Linked DNA regions of Terriglobus roseus. The protein of the gene in region 1 interacts with the protein of each later gene in a pairwise test. Links are inferred from orthologs where the notes say so. Each region holds a gene or a part of one and is shown on either strand. Other genes may lie near its edges.

Evidence for each region.
Region 2: the proteins of ftsA (region 1) and BLT38_RS01810 interact in binary tests that used the Escherichia coli proteins (3 or more experiments, as listed by UniProt). The link is inferred for Terriglobus roseus from one-to-one orthologs.

Annotation. Positions count from the first base shown.
Region 1 is NZ_LT629690.1:4,818,993-4,829,337, reverse strand. Bases 4,055-6,996 are described here. They hold ftsA (cell division protein FtsA), read left to right. Parts: upstream 4,055-4,881; coding sequence 4,882-6,111; downstream 6,112-6,996. Other genes in these bases: BLT38_RS20255 (sugar porter family MFS transporter), read right to left, coding at 6,817-6,996; BLT38_RS20260 (hypothetical protein), read left to right, coding at 6,157-6,747; BLT38_RS20270 (cell division protein FtsQ/DivIB), read left to right, coding at 4,055-4,797. In the rest of the region: BLT38_RS20295 (Asd/ArgC dimerization domain-containing protein), read left to right, coding at 1-131; BLT38_RS20285 (alpha/beta fold hydrolase), read right to left, coding at 421-1,251; BLT38_RS20280 (hypothetical protein), read left to right, coding at 1,498-1,968; BLT38_RS20275 (GDSL-type esterase/lipase family protein), read right to left, coding at 1,969-3,327; more of BLT38_RS20270, read left to right, coding at 3,469-4,054; more of BLT38_RS20255, read right to left, coding at 6,997-8,142; cell division protein FtsZ, read left to right, coding at 8,437-10,065; BLT38_RS20245 (penicillin-binding transpeptidase domain-containing protein), read left to right, coding at 10,207-10,345. UniProt on the Escherichia coli protein: Essential cell division protein that assists in the assembly of the Z ring. May serve as the principal membrane anchor for the Z ring.
Region 2 is NZ_LT629690.1:371,814-382,204, reverse strand. What follows is about bases 4,608-7,595. They hold BLT38_RS01810 (rod shape-determining protein), read left to right. Parts: upstream 4,608-5,563; coding sequence 5,564-6,628; downstream 6,629-7,595. Other genes in these bases: mreC (rod shape-determining protein MreC), read left to right, coding at 6,718-7,595; BLT38_RS01815 (acyltransferase family protein), read left to right, coding at 4,608-5,456. Outside these bases: BLT38_RS01830 (sigma-54-dependent transcriptional regulator), read right to left, coding at 1-622; BLT38_RS01825 (sensor histidine kinase), read right to left, coding at 619-2,994; ald (alanine dehydrogenase), read right to left, coding at 3,115-4,227; more of BLT38_RS01815, read left to right, coding at 4,332-4,607; more of mreC, read left to right, coding at 7,596-7,854; rod shape-determining protein MreD, read left to right, coding at 7,856-8,386; BLT38_RS01795 (hypothetical protein), read right to left, coding at 8,393-9,736; BLT38_RS01790 (DMT family transporter), read left to right, coding at 9,762-10,391. UniProt on the Escherichia coli protein: Forms membrane-associated dynamic filaments that are essential for cell shape determination. Acts by regulating cell wall synthesis and cell elongation, and thus cell shape.

The DNA.
Region 1 (10,345 bases):
CGCAGGTAAAGGGAGATGGCAATCGCTATGCGGTGTGGCTGGCTGCGGACAACCTCAAGCTGACGGCGAGAACGGCCGTGGCTTGTGCGCTGGAGCTGACGCGGTTACGACCGCTGGGCAAGGTGCAGTAAAGAAAATTGCTACAGACATGCGAAAGCCCCGGATGCCGGGGCTTTTTGCTGTTTCAAGATCCTTGTCCGTATTAGCGGATGACAGGATGAAAGAAGATGAGGCAAAGAACGCCCACAACGCCGAGGCTGATAACAAACGGCTGCCAGAGGCGGTCCGGTAGGGACAGTTCTTCGTGATGGTGGTCGCTCATGGAGATCTCCTTCGGGAACACTACTATCGTACCCGATTTGTGGGCGGGCTTCGTACGCGTCATTTGAGTACGAAGCCCTTTTGCGGCCGATATTCGCGTTAGCTCTTGATGAATGCCAGCAGGTCCGGGTTGAGGACGTCCGCGTGCACGGTCAACATGCCGTGCGGGTATCCGTCGTAAAGCTTCAGCGTGCTGTTTTGCAGCAGCTTTGCGGAAAGCGGGCCGGCGTCCTTGTACGGAACGATCTGGTCATCTGTGCCGTGCAAAACGAGTACGGGAACGGTGATGGCCTTCAGGTCTTCCGTGAAGTCGGTTTCAGAGAAGGTCTTGATGCAGTCGTAATGAGCCTTGGCGCTGCCCATCATGCCCTGACGCCACCAGTTGTGCACCACACCGTCAATCGTCTTCACACCTTCGCGGTTGAAGCCATAGAAGGGACCGGAAGGTAGATCCACGTAGAACTGTGCGCGGTTGGCGGCAAGTGCAGCGCGGAGACCGTCGAAGACTTCGATCGGCAGGCCGCCAGGGTTGCTGTCTGACTTAACCATGATGGGCGGCACCGCGCTGACGAGAACAGCCTTGGCAACGCGGCCGGGCTTGGAACGCGCTACGTATCGAGCAACTTCACCACCGCCGGTGGAATGACCGATGTGCACGGCATTCTTCAAGTCGAGGGCGTCGGCGAGGGCGATCATGTCTGCAGCGTAAGTGTCCATGTCGTTACCGTCCCATGTCTGCGTGGAACGACCGTGGCCGCGGCGATCATGCGCGATGACGCGAAATCCCTTATCGAGGAAGTAGAGCATCTGCGTATCCCAGTCGTCTGCGCTGAGAGGCCATCCGTGATGGAAGACGATGGGCTGTGCGTCCTTCGGACCCCAGTCCTTGAAAAAAATGCTGACTCCGTCCTGCATTTTGAGCGTGTCCATGACGTTCATATCTCCTTGTGATCCGGTTAGAAGGAAGAGGATTTTGCCGCATTTGAGGCCAGCGGTAGGAGGATGTCTCTGGCAAGAGAATGAGGCATTGGTTGCGATATAGATGCCGCAACCGGTACATCCATCGCAAGCATACCGAACAGAAATGAACAGGGTGTATCTGTTCGCTATCCGACGAACCTGGCGCCTCTGCCGAAACTCAATCGGGTGGAGTAAACTTCGGTCTTGGAGGCGAATGTGAACCGAAACCCAATGCGATGGACCGTATTACCTGTGCTGCTTGGGGTCGCCACCACGCTCGCCGCTTCCGCGCCCACGCCATTCACAAACCAGTCGAAGCCGATGAAGGCGCACGTTCGGATTCTGGCTGTGAGCAGTTCGTCACACCAGAGTTTTGCGGGTAATCAGGAAATCTACCTGGCGGATGTCAGCACCAAAGACAACGAACACCAGTTTGTGAAGCTGATAGACCAGTACCCAGGATTTGGGCTGCCTATTCGTCCGGACCTGCTCCGTAGCCAGCAGGTGTTCGAGATGGAAGTGACGCGCGAACCAGAGTGCGATGCCCATGCCTCGGATATCTACCTGCGCCCGGGAGACTCCGTGCTATATGACGGCAGCGTCCGCGACACGCTGAACACGCATGCCGCAGACGCGATTCCCTGCTACAAGACTCTGCACCAGACCATTAAGCTGGCCAAGAAGTAACTACTTGCGGAACAGCTTCAGATCAATCCCAGCTGCCATGGCTGTGTAGCCTGCGTCAGAAGGATGCAGGTGATCGCCTGAATCGTACTTCGGGTTGAACTGCAGCGGATGTTGCGGATCAGCAATGATCTTGTCGAAGTCGATCACACCGTCAAACAGCTTGCTGGTGCGGAAGAATGTGTTCAGGTGTTCGCGGATTTGTTCACCGTCTTCGCTGTAATACTTCGCGCCTTGATACGGCGTCATGGTCGCGGCAATGATCTTCAGGCCTGCAGCATGCGCCTTGTTCGCCAGCGTCGTGTACGCGTCGAGCATTTCCTTTTCAGTAATCGCATCCACTGGTGCGCGGTGCATGTTGCCGATGTCATTGATGCCGTCGAGGAGCACTACATACTTTGCACCCGGCTGCTTTACGACGTCGCGATCAAAGCGATCCAGCGCGCTTGGGCCTGCGCCAAACTTGAGCACGCGGTTGCCACTGATGCCGACGTTGAGAATGCCAAGTCGCTTGGTCTTCTTATTCGCTGCGAGCAGCGGAGCTAACTGATCGGGCCAGCGACGATTGGTATCTGGAGTGGAGCGCGCGCCGTCGGTGATGGAATCGCCGATGGTGACGATCGCAGCAGAGTGGCCTTCCTTATTCACCTCAACGTTCTTGAGGAAGTACCACGAGCTGGTCTTGATGACGCCGGGAGCCGCAGCGGTTTTGGTGTCTGCTCCGGGCTGGGGCTTCACGATGGGCTCCTGCACCGGCGATTCGCTGCGCGAGAGACTGCGCACTGGCGCCGACACATCAGGAGGCTGAATGCCGGGAGGGACGGCCGCAGGTGTCTCAAACTCCTGCGCTGCCACGTCGCCGCCGGGGGCGAACCAGGTGGTGGTCATTCCGAGAGCGTGGTACGTGATGGTGGGCATGGTCTGCGCCGGAATGGATGTCGTGATCACGACATCGGAGAAAATGGGCACTGACTCGACCACCGCGTCGGAGTAGGCGAATTGGCCGGGAGCGATGGTGATTTCAGGGCTGCCATCGAAGGTGAGTGCCTTGTCGGTCGCCGGAAGGATTCTTGATCCAGCGGCCAGGAATGCAACGTGCGCTGCGCGGATATGCAGCGGGGTGGTGCCGAACTCGTTGGTGAACGCGACGCGGAGACGCTTGCCCCCCTGGCTGATGTGCACAACCTGCCGCACGGCCACATCGTCGTATCCCAACGGCAGCTTGGCCTTGTCAGAAGGCTGCGTGAGCGGCATGGCTGCGCTGGTCCAGGTGCCCACCCAGTCTGAGTCTTTCTGAGCAAATCCAGCAGCAGGAAGAAGAGAGGCCAGGACACACAACGGCGCAGCAAAGGAAAGTCGCATGGGCGGAATTGTATTTGGTCGCAGCCACCGCTCGCAGAGGGATTGCCCAGTTAGGTTCCGGCTGGCCATTGTTTCCGTGCGGATGCCGCATCACAGCACTGTAAGATGGCCGCAGGCGATTCTCCGCGGCCCTGCTCAGGCATGCGGAAGCTTCAAAAGAATGGCGGCGCAGTCGCTGCAGTCCTCGATGACGAGGACGATGTGGCGTCGCGTCCCGGGCCAGTTCCCTTCCGCCGCCCAGCGGTCGAATCGGTGCGTCCGCGTCGTGAGATGGTAGACGACTTCACGGAAGACGCCGATACGGAAGCGTTCCTGCGCGCCAGTGGACGTAATCGTCGTATTCGCCGTGGCCTGATCCCCAAGACTCGTAATGGATGGATTATCGCGGGCGTGTCTGTTGGCCTGTCGCTGGTTGCTGTAGCCGCGGGCTGCTACACCGCGATGCGCTACATGACGACGAGCGATACCTTCCGCATTACTTCGTCGCAGCAGATGGAATTGGATGGCAACAGTCATCTTTCACGCGCGCAGATGCTCAGTGTTTTTGGTGAGGATGTGGATCGCAATATCTTCCACGTTCCCTTGCAGGAGCGACGTGCGCAACTGGAACAGATGCCCTGGGTGGAACACGCCACGGTGATGCGGCTGCTGCCGAATCGTCTGCGTGTGCATGTGACGGAGCGTGTTCCTGTGGCGTATTTGCGGCAGGGCGGAGACATTGGCCTGATTGATGCCAGCGGCGTGGTTCTGGATATTCCGCCGGATGCTCCGGGCAATGCACGTTACACCTTCCCCGTGATCACGGGGATCAAAGGCGCCGATGCAGCGACGTCGCGTCAGCAGAAGATGCAGCTTTTTGCCGCGTTTTTGAAGGATCTGGATTCGGATGGCAAGAATACATCGTCGCAACTGAGCGAAGTGGACCTGTCCGACCCTGAGGATGTGAAGGCGCTGATTCCGTATAGCAATCAGGACGTGATGGTGCACTTTGGCACGCAGGACTTCCTGAAGCGCTTCCATAAGTTTCAGGAACACATTCCCGAGTGGCACACTACGTATCCGCGTTTGAGCGGTGTGGATATGCGCTACGAACGGCAAGTGGTGCTGCAGATGCCGGCCAAGGATTCCACCGTGGTCAGTGGGCCTGCGGCTGCTGACGCTACCGTTGCACAGAATCCTGCGCCCTCGCAGAAGAGTGCACCGGTGCAGGTGGCGAAGGTCAACGCACCTGTGAAGACGCCTGCGCCTGTGGCGAAGGTAAGTGTTCCGGTGAAGGCTCCTGCTCCTGCGGCGAAAACGGTAGTGGTGAACACGCCTGCACGACCAACGGCGCCTGCGGCGCACAAGCCATCGACCAAAGCGCAGGAGAAGGAAGCCGCGACGCGTAAGCGTGTGGAAGCGATTAAGGCCTGGATGGCGAAGCGAGAGAAAGCCCGCAGCGCTGCGAAGGCAACGGCAAAGGCTGAGTAGTCGTCAGGATGGATACCCCCTTCAGCAAAAGCCAAAAGGGGCTGCAACACCGCAGTATCATGCACGAAGGAGTCGTGGCGTTCTGTGAAAGAGAAGAACGACAATCTGATCACCGTATTGGACGCCGGTAGCCAGAAGAGTTGCGTGCTGGTGGCGGAGTTGCAGGACGGCGTGCTGCGTTATCGCGGCCACGGGATTGAACGCTCCAAAGGCATGCGCAAGGGACTGATTGCGGAGCTTGGCCCTGCGGCCGACGCTATCAATCGCGCGGCTCTGACTGCGGAACGCATGACGCGCATCGGTATTGAAACGGCCGTTGTGGGCATTGGCGGCACGCACGTGAAAGGCATCAATTCACGCGGCGGTATCTCCATGGGTAGCCGTATGCGCGAGATTACGCGTGAAGAAGTACGCGCCGCGGTGGATCGTGCGCGGTCGGTTGCGCTGCCCGCAGACCGCGAGATTCTGCACCTGTTGCCGCAGGAATTCATCCTGGATGACCAGCCCGGTATTCACGATCCCATTGGCATGGTGGGCACGAAGCTGGAGGTGAATCTTCACCTCTCGACATGCAGCGGTGGCGTGGCGCAGAGCGTGGTGACGTGTGCGAATCGTGCGGGACTGGAAGTGGTGGACACGGTGTACGAAGGCATTGCTTCCGCTGAATCAGTCCTAAGTGCCGATGAGCGCGAGTTGGGTGTTTGCCTTGCTGACATTGGAGCCAGCACCACGGAACTGGTTGTGTTCTTTGAGGGTTCGGTAGCTCACACCGCCGTGTTGCCGATTGGTGGCGATCACTTTACGAATGATCTTGCCGTGGGGCTGCATGTGAGCACGGAAGAGGCCGAGCAGTTGAAGCTGATGTATGGCAACTGCGTGGTGACCAGCGTGCCTTCGTTGAACGAGATCGAAGTGGGCGGCAACCTGTCTACGGGTGGATCGACGGCGCCACGGCTCGTCCGGCAGCGTTTTCTGGCAGAGATTCTGGAGCCGCGTGCGCGTGAGCTGTTCACCATGCTGCGTGACAATCTGCGTCAGGGCGGAGTTCTGGAAGCGCTGGGCACAGGCGCCGTGCTGACTGGCGGAGGCGCAAAACTGGCTGGTTTGCTGGATGTGGCGGAGAGCCTGTTGCGTACGCCTGCGCGTATTGGATCGCCAGTGCCGCTGTCGCGTATGCCGCAGGAGCTGGCGGGACCGGAGTTCGCCACTGCCATCGGAATGCTGCTTTACACCCATCGCACCCAGGTGCGCCGCGCCAGCGAAGAGATGGGCCTGAAACAGAAGCTGAAATCGCTATTTGCAGGTAGCTTCTAAAGGACTCCCCGGTTCCTGCTGCCATGCAGGTAAACTCATTAACATATGAAGTTGAAGTTCCTGCATCTGGTTCTGGCGGCAGCTGCGCTGCCTCTCGTCACGGTTCATGCAAATGCCCAGTTGGGCATCTACGGCACCATCAACGTGGAACGCGCGGCGGGCGTGGCCTGCAAGGACGCTCCTCTTCCCTGCTCGTATAACGATGGCGTTGATCGCGCGATTGGCGGCGGTGGTGGCGCGTACTACCAGTGGAAGCAGATGGGACCGGCGCTGTTGGGTGTCGACGTGCGCGGCGACATTTACAAGAGCAACAAGTCCGCCTCGTACGTTCTGTCGGGTCAGAATGCGTTCCGCATGGACAGCGCGCTGGGCGGCGTTCGTGCCAGCTTCTCCGCGGATAAGGGCTTTCTGACGCCGTACGGCGAAGTGCTCTTTGGATGGAATCGGCGTGATCGCATCGACAACTTCTTCGCTTATCGCGTTGTGGGCGGACTCGACATCAACCTGCTGCCGATCATGGCCGTTCGTCTGCCCGAAGTGGGCATTGGACAGAACATTGGCATGGGCGGCGTGAAGTCAAACACGGTTGAGTCAGTGAGTGTTGGTATCGTGTTTCACACGCAGCGTAACCGCTAGGACTCAGCGAACCTGAGAACACAAGAAGGCCCGGCATTTGCCGGGCCTTCTTCGTTGCCATACACACTTTTAGTGGCTGAGATGCGCCGAAATATCTTCCAGGGATACGTTGCTTGTCTCGGGATACAGCGTGCTCACGAGCACCAGATCCAGCACCATCATGGCTGAGAAGAACCAGAAGGTTGCAGCGCTGGAGCGGCGCAGCATGACTGGGAATGCGTACGAGATGATCGCGTTGAAAATCCAGTGCGATGAGCTTCCCAATGCTTGTCCCTTTGCGCGAACCGCGGTGGGGAAGACTTCGCTGATGTAGACCCACACCACTGCGCCCTGCGAGAAAGCGAAGCATGCGATGTATGCCATGAGCAGCCAGACCAACAGGGTCTTATGCGCATCCATGTGGAAGACCAGGCCCACCAGGAAGAGACAGATGACGAGGCCGAATGTGCCAGTGAGCAGCAGCTTCTTGCGGCCGATCTTGTCGATCAGCGACATGGCAATCAGCGTTGCTACCAGATTCGTTGCGCCTACTGCGACAGACTGGCCTGCACTGGAGATGCTGGTAGCTCCGCCGAGACGGAAGATGTCGCTCAGGTAATAGAGGATGGCGTTGATGCCGGAGAACTGGGTGAACGCACCCACTGTTACCGCAACAAAGATGCCGCGTGCATGTGCCTTGCGGAACAGCGGCATGTGAGCCACGGCGCGCTCTTCGTTGATCTCTTTTTCAATGCGATCCAAACGCTTTTGCGGGTCAGGATCGCCGATGAGGTTCAGCACTTTCAGTGCTTCTTCACGGCGTCCCATCATGGCCAGCCAACGCGGGCTGCGGGGAATGCCGAATAGCGCAACAACGAATAACGCTGCGGGAATTGCTGCAACGCCAAGCTGCCAGCGCCACTCGGTTGAACCGAGGTGCTGAAGGCCAATGACGTAGTTCGACAGATAGGCGATGAGAACGCCCACAACAATGTTGACCTGGAAGAAGCCCACCAGACGTCCGCGGTATTGCGCTGGTGAAAGCTCAGAGATGTACATGGGACCCAGCACGCTGGAACCGCCGATGGCCAGGCCGCTGAGAACACGGAAGACGATGAGTGACGGCCAGCTCCACGCAAAGGCGCAGCCCAATGCCGCGATGAAGTACAGCGCAGCCATGATGCGGAGGCTGTCGCGACGCCCAAGCTTTTGGCCCGGAATGCCGGCGGTCAACGCACCAATCACAGTGCCGATGAGTGCGGAGGCTACGGTGAAACCAAGTCCGCTGGGAGACAGGTTATAAAGCGCTGTCAAAGAGGCGTTGGTGCCTGAAACAACTACTGTGTCAAAGCCAAAGAGCAAGCCGCCGAGACCGGCCACTGCTGTTGCGCGTATTACCTGCGCATTGATCTGCATACGCCTCCGAAAAATTGCCAGAAAGTGTTCACTGCGCACTGTACATGGATGAGTGCATTCCGCGAAACTTTCGGGTTCTCTTACCTGTAAGCGCCTCTTCGAGAGGCCGGGGTTTTGAGAAATTGCAGGGGAGGAATCAAGTATGGAACTCTGCGCGAGATTCGGCGGGGTTTTGCACGAGCGTCCGCACAGTGCAACGTGACAGAATCACAGAAAGCGCATTGTGCAAATGCGCAAAGCTGTTTCGCATTTGCGATTGTGTTTTTCCCCCTGCCGGAATGAAGGAGCCCCACCATGATGCCCGATGAAGATCTGCGAATCCACTACCACGACGACATGCAGCGCGGCGCGCGCATCAAGGTCATCGGTGTAGGTGGCGGCGGTAATAACGCTGTGAATCGCATGATCGCAGCAGGCGTGGAAGGCGTGGAGTTCATCGCAGCGAACACGGATGTTCAGGCGCTGAAAACCTCCATGGCTCCGGTAAAGCTGCAGCTTGGCGTGAAGCTGACCAGCGGGCTGGGCGCGGGTGCAAACCCTGACGTGGGGCGTCGTGCAGCACTGGAAGATTCCGACAAGATCATTGAAGCGCTGGAAGGCGCAGACATGGTGTTCGTCACCACCGGACTTGGTGGAGGAACCGGCACCGGCGCGGCTCCGGTTATTGCATCGCTGGCCAGCGAAATGGGCGCGCTGACGGTTGCCGTGGTTACGCGGCCGTTCTCCTTTGAAGGCAAGCGCCGCATGATGCAGGCGGAGCGCGGTTTGCAAGAGTTGCTTGAGGCCGTCGATACGGTCATTGTGATTCCGAACGAGAAGCTGCTGGCAGTGGCGAAGGATGCTGGCTTCTTTGAGTCGTTCCGCATTGCGGACGATGTGCTTCGTCAGGGCGTGCAGGGTATTTCCGACATCATCACCATTCCCGGCATCATCAACCGCGACTTTGCTGACGTGAAGACAACGATGGCGGGCATGGGCTATGCAGTGATGGCCACCGGTGTTCGCAGCGGCGACAACCGCGCGCGCGAGGCTGCCCAGGCTGCCATGGCATCGCCTTTGCTGGAAGCTGGCGCGATCGACGGCGCACGCGGCATCCTGATCAATATCACCGGCTCGTCGTCCCTGAAGCTGAGCGAAGTCAATGATGCGGCTGTGCTTATCCAGGATGCTGCACACGAAGACGCCAACATTATCTTTGGTGCTGTGCAGGACGAAAAGATGGGTGATGAGATCAAGATCACCGTCATTGCCACTGGCTTCAAGGAGCCGAAGCAGGATGGCCTGGAGCGTCGTGAGCGCCTTCTGGAACCCGGTCAGGCCCGTTCCGCGACCGAACAGGGCTATGTTCCGCCGATTCAGCCGCGTTACGTGGCACCGCCACCAGCCCCCGTTCAGCAGCAGGCTGCGCCGCAGCAATCCGCTGCACCGCCGGTTCGGTCGGTTCCGCAGCAGACATTTCCGGTGGCGCAACCTTCGTACGGGACACCCACTCCGGTAGCGCAGCAGCCGCAGAACTTTGTGCCGCAGACTGCGGAAGGATCGCAGGCACCTTCGTTCTCTGCGCAGCCGCAACCCGTTCGTCCAGAGGCAGTTCCGGTTTTTCATGCGGAGCCGCAGACGACTCCCGCCCCGGCCAATCCGGTCTTCACGACCACGCCAGAGCCGCCGCAGACGTTCACCAAGCAGACTGAGCCTTCAGAACTGGTGCCGGTACCGGCCAGCGTCTTTGACGACGACTTTTTCCTTCGGCCTCGCCGCGAAGACGGCACTTATGTGGTGGAAGAAACCACAATTCGGGTGGAAGAGACCACGATTCGTACGGATGTCCGCGTGCCCTCCTTTGGGGGACTAGCGCCTGCTGAACCGCAAGAAGAGCACGACGAACTCGACATCCCCGCATTTTTGCGCCGGGGAAGCCTGTAACTTAGTCTGGAAACTGCCCGGATTGGGCTCCAGACGTCTAAATTTCAGGGACCGGGAGATCTGCGGCAGGGGACCGCAGACCGAGCGTCCTTCCCGCCTCGCGACGATTGCGAGGCGAGTCTATGAAGGAGTTTCGTGCCGATGCGTTTTCTTTCACCCCTGCGTGTTGCGGCCTGTTCCCTGCTTGCTCTTTCTGCTGTTGTGGCCACACCGGCCATGACGAAGAACACGAAACAAGCCCACCACAGCAAGTCGCAGTTGGCACATAGCTCCACGGCGC
Region 2 (10,391 bases), 4.4 Mb from region 1 along the record:
TTTCGATGAAGTCTTCCGGGATGGCGGCGCAGTTCAGTTCAATGAAGGGACGGTCAGGCCGGAGGCTCTCTGCATGCATGGTGCGTGCAATGCGTTCCTTGCCACTACCTGATTCGCCGTAGATGAGCACTCGTCCGTTCGTTGGAGCCATTAAGCGGATCTGCTGTCGCAGAGCCTTCATGGGAACGCTTTCACCCGTGAGATATGCCTTCTGTGCGAGCTGCTGTTGGAATTCAGAGTTATCCAACCGAAGACGACGTGCCTCCGTTGCGTTCTTCAAAACGAGAAGCGTGCGATCGAGCGACAGTGGCTTTTCAAGGAAGTCGTACGCGCCCAGCTTTGTAGCTCGCACTGCCGATTCAATGGTTCCATGACCGGATATGATGACGACTTCCGGCGGAGCGGCCAGTGCAAGTTCGCGGATGCGCGCCAGCACTTCCAGACCATCGCCGTCAGGCAGCCAGATATCCAGCAGCACCACGTCATACTCCACGTCGCGGATCAGTTCCAGCGATTCCTTCGCTGTGCCGCTGGAGGTGACGACGTAGCCTTCCTCGCGCAGGATCGTCTCCAGCGATTCGCGGATCTCTGTTTCGTCATCAACAACAAGGATGTGAGTCATGCCGATGCGTTCCTAATCTCTGCCTTTGAGAATTCCGATGCAGAGGACTCGTCGCCCGTTGCAATATCGTTCAGCCCACTATTTTCTGTCGGTGCCGCAATGGGAAGTTCCAATAAAAAGCGAGCACCTGTGGGCAAATTCTTTTCCGCACGGATGGTGCCCTGGTGGTCCGCCATAATCTTCGCCACAATCGTCAGGCCCAATCCTGTGCCGCGCTGCTTGGTGGAGAAATACGGCAGAAAGAGTCGTTCGCGCATATCGTCGGTGACTCCGGGTCCCGTATCAGCCACCACAATTTCCAACATGCCTTGCGACTGTTCACTGCGCCGCGTTTCAATGTGAATCTCTCGCAACAGGCTGGCACTCATGGCCTCAGCTGCGTTATCAATGAGATTAGAAAGAGCGCGCTTGATGGCTTCAGGATCGGCCATGACAAGTGGCAGCCGAGGCTGCAATGACTTCACCACCGTGATGCCAGAGAGTCGACCTGCAAAAAGGCTGAGCGTGTTTTCAATGATGGTGTTCAGGTCTGCCGGACGTGGTTGCGCATTGGGAAATTCTGCGAGCGATGAAAACTGATCAACGAGGCCTCGCATGCTATCTACCGATGCACTGATCACTTCACTCGAACGACGAATCGTACCTACGGATGGAGATTCCAGTTGATGCTGCTGCAGAAGATCGCCGAGGCGCACAATGTGACGTCGAATCTGTTCTGCGTTTAACGAAATCGGTGTGAGAGGATTCTTGATTTCATGGGCGACACGACGCGCGACTTCTTTCCATGCAGACTGCTTCTGCGCACGCAAAAGCTCTGTCGCGTTTTCCAGTACAAGCACGTAACCCGTGGGTGTTCGTGTGCCACCGCTGGTGGTTTCAAGAATTGCAGCGGTCATGGCCAGGTTCAGCGTGCCGTTATCCGTAGGCATCTCTGTCTCTGACGACGCAGAACCCATGCGATGGCTGCGGCGCAAGAGGCGGTCCATCACTTCCAGGCTTTCTGCGGGAATGACTTCGTCCATCAGCAAGCCGACGAATGCGCGTTGACCACCGGGGTCCAGCATTTCGCTGAAAGCACGATTCACAACGCGAATGCGACGATCCACGTCCAGCATGACCACACCGTTGGGGATGGTCTGGAGCATGGTCTCCAACTCGCGGCGCCGTGCTTCCACTTCCACGTTGGCCTCAAAGATCTGCAACGTGGTCTTCTCCACCATGCGGCGGCTGGACTCCAAATCATCAGCCATCGTGTTGAAGGTCTGTACAAGGTCGCCGAGTTCTTCCGTTGCCGACGCTTCCACTCGTTGCTGATAGTTACCCTGCGCAATGGCACTCATCGCGTCTGCCAGTGCTTCTACAGGTTTCGTAACTTGCTTGGAGAGATGCAGTGCAAGCCAACTCGTGATGAAAAGCGCAAGGCCTGTGATCATCATCAGAAGCATCATGTACGTGGCGCGCACCTGCTGCCTCATGCGGAACAACTGCCAGTACTGTTGGCCCGCGCGATTCAACGTAGCAATATGCGCTGTCATACCACTCGGCAGCGGCGCACCGGATACCACCAGCAAGCCCGACGACGTATGCGCCGAGCCAAGGATGTAGTCAACACCACCCGCTGTCAAAATCGGCTCATCGCTGCGCCGAACGCCTGCCAGCAGCATCGCATTCACCGTGCCACCATCGCGTTTCTGCAAAGGCGAGCTTAGCCCGTCGTCTTCAATGGGGAGCGTATCCGGCTGCTGCCACACGCTCAGGACGGCCGGGTCAGATGGCGTATGGAAACGCGACACCACGACATCGCCGCTGTAAACCTGAGCGAATCCTCCGAGTAATGAAACTTCATGACTCTGCAAGGCACGTTGCAATGTTGTTGGTGTTACATCGGGTCCGGCTTCTGAGATGATGCTGGCAATCTCTTCTGCTTCAGAGCGCGCGTTTGCCGCGATGTAACGCGAAAGATCACGCGAAACCGCTAGCGATTCCTGCCGCAGGTGGTCTGAGGGCTGGGCAAACCAACGCTCGATAGCACGGTTCATCAGCAGATAGCTGAAGCCGTACATGCAGCCCACAGGCAGCAGGCTCAAGAGCACTGCGCCTAGCAACATGCGGGTCCGCAGACGTGCGCCAAGCACACGATTGCGCTGCTCCGCGTACAGCTTCAACACGTTGCGCATGAGCAGGATCAGGATGGCAAGGAAGATCAGAAATGCAAGGAACGATACCGCGATGAAGAGGAAGATGCCGCCCGGCGTGTCTGGCGTGAGGAAGCTCAGGCGGAATGCATTCAGCGCAGCCAGACCGAGAAACAAGAGGAGAAGGAATACACCCAGCACAATCATCAGAATCTTGCGCTGGCGTGTTGTGCCCATGATCATGCCTCCTGTGACGGTGTTCGCGATTATAGGCGTTACACCAATGGATACGAAAAGAACCTGCATCCCCCAATGCCACATGGAGTGATACAGGTTCTTCTTCTACGGATACTCGTACTACAGCAGTTCGGCGACTGCCTTCCAGGATTTGTTCTGCGATTCTGCGACGGCCTGGTACGTGAGCGTTCCCTTGTAGGTGTTCACGCCTTCCGCGAGGCCTGCATCAGCCTTAATCGCAGCTTCCGCGCCTTCGTTGGCCAGCTTCAACACATAGGGGAAGGTGGCATTCGTCAGCGCCAGCGTCGAGGTGTTCGGCACTGCCGCAGGCATGTTCGTCACGCAGTAGTGCACCACGCCGTCCACTTCGTACACAGGCTCAGTGTGGGTCGTGGGCTTTGCCGTCTCGATGCTGCCGCCCTGGTCGATGGCCACGTCAACAATGACTGCGCCCTTCTTCATCTTCTTCACCATTGCAGCCGTTACCAGCTTCGGCGCAGCGGCACCTGGGATGAGCACGCCACCCACCAACAGATCAGCTTCTGAGGAGGCCTTCGCGATGTTGTAGCTGTTCGATGCCAGCGTGAACACGCGGCCATTGAAGATATCGTCCAGATCGCGCAGACGGTTCAGGCTAAGGTCCACAATCGTGACCTTCGCGCCCAGGCCGAGAGCCATCTTCGCCGCGTTGATACCGACGATGCCGCCGCCGATGATCACCACGTTGCCCGGAGGTACGCCCGGAACACCACCCAGCAGCAGGCCACGTCCGCCCTTCGTCTTCTGCAGATACTCCGCACCCACCTGCACGCTGAGACGTCCTGCCACTTCGCTCATGGGTGTTAACAACGGCAGCGAACCAGCGCGATCGCGCACGGTTTCATACGCAATGCCGGTAACCTGCTTTTCCATCAACGCTTCCGTCAGAGCGGGGAGCGGCGCAAGATGCAGATACGTGAACAGAACTAGACCCGGACGGAAGTACTGATACTCCTTCTCGATGGGTTCCTTCACCTTGACGACCATATCCGCCAGCCGCCATGTGTCATAGGCGCTGCCAACGATCTCTGCGCCAGCATTTTGATACTCGTCATCGGGGAATGCGGAAAGTTCGCCTGCGCCGGTCTGCACCAGCACTTTGTGTCCAGCCTCTACCAGCGCGCGCACTCCGGCGGGGGTAATGCCAACGCGACTTTCGTGATCTTTAACTTCCTTGGGTACACCGACAATCATCCTCATCATCCTCAAGAAAATTTTATCAATGATGATCAGACCGGCCTAGCTGGAACGCCACTGCTACACTAGGCAGGAAACCCGGAACAAATTCCCTGTTTCTCATGCGCCTTCAACGAATCACAACCAGTAGCCGCTGGATTCCAGAAGTGGATGGGCTACGCTTTGTAGCCATATCTTCTGTGCTGCTGATTCACATTCTGGCGCAGATGAACTCGCATGCCCATCTATATGGCTTACATGCTTCAGGGCATGAAGCCTTTGTCGCCGTCATGTATCAACTCGGGCGCGGCGTCCAGCTTTTCTTTGCGATCAGCGGCTACATTCTTGCGCAACCTTTCCTGCGACAGTATGTAGATGGTGGAAAACCTGTACGCCTGGGAAGTTTCTACCTTCGTCGCCTGACGCGTCTTGAGCCGCCCTATATCCTCTCGTTGCTGATCTACGCTGTAAGCCTGCTTCTGCTGCACCGCATGGCAGCGCACGTGGTGTGGCGATCATTTGCGATGTGCGCTTTCTACGTACATAACTTTTTCGCAAAGGGCACACCACCGCTGAACCTAGTGACATGGAGCCTGGAAGTCGAGGTTGAGTTTTATGTTTTGGTGCCGCTGCTAGCCAAACTTTTCTGCATCCGCAGCCCAACGACTCGCCGTCTGGTACTGCTAGCCTGCATCCTCTGTTCCGCTCTTCCTGCATGGAGTGCTGCCACAGCACACGGCTTCTTCCTACCGGCACAACTTTGCTATTTCTTCACAGGATTTCTGCTGGCAGATCTTCGAGTAGAACAGAAGCTTGCTCAAGACCATCCCTTCTGGGATCTTGGCAGCCTGCTGATCTGGCCAGCATTTCTGTTTCTTCCAGAGTTCCGCTTTCTGCCGATAGTTCTATGCGGATTGCTTGTGGCGGGTTTCCACGCCACGTTTATGGGACCTGTTAGCCGGAGAATCCTCTCCACTCGTTGGATCGCCCTGCTGGGTGGCATGTGCTATTCCATCTACCTCCTTCACATGCTCGTGATTTCCGCTTTGTTCCCACTTACCCGGCACGCTGCGCTTACGGGCAATTTCTATACGGATTATCTGATCCAGCTTCTCCTTCTACTGCCAGCCATCGTCATAGCCAGCATCGCGTATTTTGTAGCGATTGAACGACCGTGCATGGATCCCAACTGGCCCCAAAAACTCTGGAGTCGGGTGCGGGGACGCCGTTCGGCGGCAATGGTCTGATACTTCTTTCCATTCCATGACAGCGCGGAATTGGGTGTCCCCGTTTTTCCTCTGTCCGGCGGCTACAATGGGTAGAACGCCTTTTGCTGGGGAAGCACACACCAACCATGCCTCAAAACGGATACCAGGGCCGCACCTCCCGTCAGCGCTCCATGCGCTCGCTTTTTTCGCTGTTTTCGAACGATCTTGCAATCGACCTGGGAACCGCAAACACGCTGGTCTATGCCAGCGGTAAAGGCATTGTCGTCAATGAGCCGTCCATCATCGCAGTCAACAAAGTGACGAACGAAGTGGAAGCCGTGGGCAAGGAAGCCAAGGAGATGGTAGGCCGTACGCCCGGCAACATCATCGCCATCCGGCCGATGAAAGACGGCGTGATCGCCGACTTCCGCCACACGGAAAAGATGTTGAACTACTTCATTCAGAAGGCACATAACCGCAAGATGCTGGTTCACCCGCGCATCATCATCGGCGTGCCTTCTGAGATTACGCAGGTGGAAAAGCGCGCCGTGGAAGACAGCGCCTATCGCGCCAAGGCGTCCGAGGTTTACCTCGTGGAACAGGCCATGGTGGCTGCAATTGGCGCAGGCCTGCCCATCACGGAGCCCGGCGGCAACATGGTTGTCGACATTGGCGGCGGCACCACGGATATCGCCGTCATTTCACTGGCAGGTATCGTCTATTCCCGCTCGGTCCGTATGGCCGGCAACCAGATGGACGAAGCCGTGATGAACTTCCTGAAGCGGAAGTACAACCTCCTGATCGGCGAACGCACCGCCGAAATGATCAAGATGGAGATTGGCTCGGCATTCCCGCTGGACAAGCCGCTGACCATGGAGATCAAGGGCCGCAACCTGATTGAGGGCGTGCCGAAGACTATCACCATCGACGACTCGGAAATCCGGGAAGCCCTGAGCGAATCCATTGCCACCATCATGAATGCCATCCGCGTGGCACTGGAACGGACCCCGCCGGAGCTGTCCGCGGACATCAGCGACCGTGGCATTGTGCTGACAGGCGGTGGCGCGCTGATCAAGAATCTCGATCGCCGTATCCGCGAAGAAACGGGCTTGCCCGTCTCCATTGCGGACGATCCGCTGGCATCCGTGGTGCTGGGCACCGGTCGCATGTTGAATGACTTCGGCCTGCTGCGCAAGGTGGCCATCGACTAGTTCGTAGTTTTAGTTGTCAGTCTTGGCTCAGCCCTTCATTCGCAAAACGAACGAAGGGCTGAGCATTGAACTAAGACTCGAGACTCCCCATGGAATCCTTCTTCAGCCGCTTCAAGAGTGCTCTGGTGCTGGTGGCTGTGCTTCTGGCGCAGGTGATCGGTCTTGCGTCGCAGATGAAGCGCCTGAACTACGCTGCACGAGAAGATGGACACCATGTGCGCGGCCTGCGGGCATGGCCTGCCTACACCATTGCCCCAGTTGAATCGCTACTAAAACACATGGGCGGCGGTGTACGCGGTGTATGGCATAGCTACATTGACCTTCGTCATGTCCGTCAGCACGACAAGGATCTTCAGTATCAGATTGATCAGCTTCGTGTCCGTGAAGCATCACTGGCGGAAGATGCACGTCAAGGCCAGCGACTGCAACGACTGCTTGCGTTTAAACAGCAATACGTTGGCAAGACTGTTGCCGCACAGGTGATCGGCACTGGTGGTGGCGATCAGGGTCGTGTCGTCACGATCGATAAAGGCTCCAATGACGGCATTCGTCCGGACATGGCTGTCATTACACCCGATGGCGCTGTTGGCAAGGTGCGTGATGTGTTCGCGATGTCGTCACAGGTACTGTTGCTGAACGACATGAGTTCCGGTGCGGGAGTCATCCTGCTGAACACGCGTAGCCGCGGCATTCTGCGTGGTGGCCCCGGAGGCACTCTTCTGATCAACAACCTGCTGCCTGACGAGCGCATCAAGGCGGGCGAACCGCTCATCACCAGTGGCGGCGACCGTGTGTATCCTCGCGGCCTTCCCGTAGGCAACGTGATCTACATGAAGCCTGACCCAGATCATCAACCCTATGCGGCCATCGCAATCAAACCTGCTGCGAATCTCGATCGGCTGGAAGAAGTACTGGTGGTGACAGAGGTTTCGCAGCAGTTGAATACTGCGACGGACGACGACCAAGAAGAAGGCAAGAAGGCTGCTGAAGTGGTCGCGGACCGACTGCCGGGTCTGAAGAAGGCCGATGAGAAAAATGGGGATGAGAACGCTGCGACCAGCCCCGCTCCCACCCTGCCGAGACCTCAGCCTGCAATTCACACGGACCGTTATTCGCCAGGTGCCGCTCCTCCCGCATCAAGCTTGACGCCGGGTGCGCCGAATACGCAACTCGCAACGCCGCCGCAACGCAGCACCAGCACTCCCAACGCGCCGGAGGAGCCATAAGATGCCCCGTCGCCCTTTTACCAATCGTCGCGAGTTGGAAGAGCACAGCTTTCATCCGGCTGTGCTGCTGGCAGTGCCTTTGTGCGCGCTGTTTCTGAACGCTTATCTGCCGCGTATTTGGCAGCCGCTTTCGATCCTGGATCTTCCGCTGATTATTGTGCTGTACTTCTCCATCGCGTGGAGAAACCCGATTGCGGGCACGCTCTTTGGCACTGTCATTGGATTGCTACAGGACCTGCCGGGCAATCAGTTCATCGGCGTCAATGGTATTGCCAAGTCTGTTCTGGGATATGCTGCAGCGTCGATCGGTTTGAAGGTCGACGTGGAGAACATGGTGACCCGCGTTGCCATGAACTTCGTCTTCTGCCTGCTGCAATCAGCGCTGCTGTACTTGATTCAAAGCATCCTGCTGGGACAAGCAGAGGCGCATCCACGCTGGATACATGAACTGATCCGCGCAGCAATCAATTCTGCCGTCGCGATACCGATCTTCCTGCTGCTGGACCGCACACGCATGGACACTGTGCTGTAAAAGCGATTACGGCGTTCGGTTGTCACTGCTACCAGCAAGTGTGGAGATGACGCCGAGGGTTGCAGCCGGCCGCAACGGCGCCAGCGCTCCCTGTTCCTTGTTGTGCAGAGAACGTTCTGCAGGCTTGAGTTCCGGCAGGTTAAAGATGGAAAGCTGCGTTCCCTGGAAGACAGCCAGCCGCATACCGTCTGGCGATAACGCGAAATTGCCTGCTGGGCGTTGCACAGGTGTCGCGTTGACCCGCAACAGCTCGTCACCTTCGCGATTGCCATAGACGCGAATCTCTTCCGCCCGCACGTCGGTTGAGTCAGCTAATCCGGTGCCCTGGGTACTGACTGACGTGAGCGTGTTCCGCACAGCGAATCGCCCCGTTGCCGGGGAGTTATCTACGGCGAGCCACAACGGCTCATCGTCCGTCGTGAAGACCCACTTCGCTTCGGCCAGCAGGTTGAACCCACCCATCAGTTTGTGTTCTTCACCGCCGCGGCAGCCAAAGGCGAAAAACTCTGCGTCGGAGATGAACATACTGATGGGGCGACAGGTGGAGGTGAAGCCTCCCAATTCCATCTTGGCGCCGTTGTAACCGTGAAAGTCGAAACCCCAGTGGGTGCGATCCTCGTGTACCGTCTCCAGAACTCCCATCGAGGTGAAGGAGAGCGTGAAAGCACTCTTGGACTCAGCATGGCCCCGGTTGCTTAGGCGAACAGAACCGTCCGGCTGCAAGGCCACACCATAGAAGAAGACAGAAACGGGACGTTCCTTTTGATCTGTTGGATCATCACCAATTTTGCGTGCGGGCGTGGTCTCAAGCAGCATCAGGTCGTGCTGCGGGCTGAATTGCAGAGCCTCAAGATCGTCTTCGTTTTCAATCAGTAGCCGCTGGCCCAAATGCAATGGGTCGTAGCTGCCCATGGGATCGAGCGAGTAGAGATTGTTGCGGATGCGCAATAGGAAGCGACCGCTCCCAAGCGCCCACAGATAGGGAGAGCGATCATGCATCCGCCACTCTGCCTCGCGCTGTACTTTGCCATCGGGCAGGCTGATGACCAACGCGCGTACAAAGTGGTCGTCGTCTGTCTCGCGCTGATCTGGCATGCGCTTTATCAGCTTCTTCGCGGTGTAGGTCAGTAGAAGATGGTCAGCATCAATGAAGTGCACCGTGGCGCTGGTGTACCCGGCACGGAGGCCCATCCCAGAGGTCATCGGCCGATAGCCGAATGGCTCCAGGGGCAGTTGAATCGCAGGAACGGCGGGTTTCGTTGCAGGATCATCATTTACTGCAGCTGCAAAGGCATGACTCGGCAACAACAGCGCGAGCACAAACAAGCGGTGGCGGAACGAGGCAGGCATTGCAGTGGTCCGGGTTGAGAATCCTATGGTAACGCGAGCCTTCAACAACCTGCTCATCATGCTTCGCGCCATCCTGTGCGACAGTGGAAAGATGCCCTCCTCTACCACTTCCCGTCCGCTTGGATTTCTGGCTTGCGCCTCGGCGGGGGCGCTCTGGGGCACAGGATTCTTCTTTGGCAAGATCGCCCTGCGCGAGGTCAGCGTGGGCCACATGGTGCTGTATCGCTTTCTCTTTGCAGCACTTCCCATCCTGCCGCTGGTAAAAGGCCGTGGCGAACGATGGACCGCATCCGAATGGCGGCTGCTGCTCATCGCCGCATTTTTCGGAGTGCCGCTGCAATTTCTGGTGCAGTTTAAGGGACTTTCGATCACTTCTCTTTCGCATGCCGCGCTCATGATCGGCACGCTGCCCGTCATTCTGGCCGCAGCCGCAGCCATCTTCCTGAAAGAGCGGCTGGATGCCGTGGGATGGACTGCCCTGATCGCCTCGACCACGGGCGCTTGCATGATCGCGTTGGGCGGTCACGACGCAAGCGGAACATCCTCACTGCTGGGCGATTCGCTGATTGTTCTCTCTGTGGTGATTGCACTGGTGTGGCTGCTGGGCAACAAGAAGCTTCTTCTTCGCCATAGCGCGCTAGAGGTCAGCGCGCGC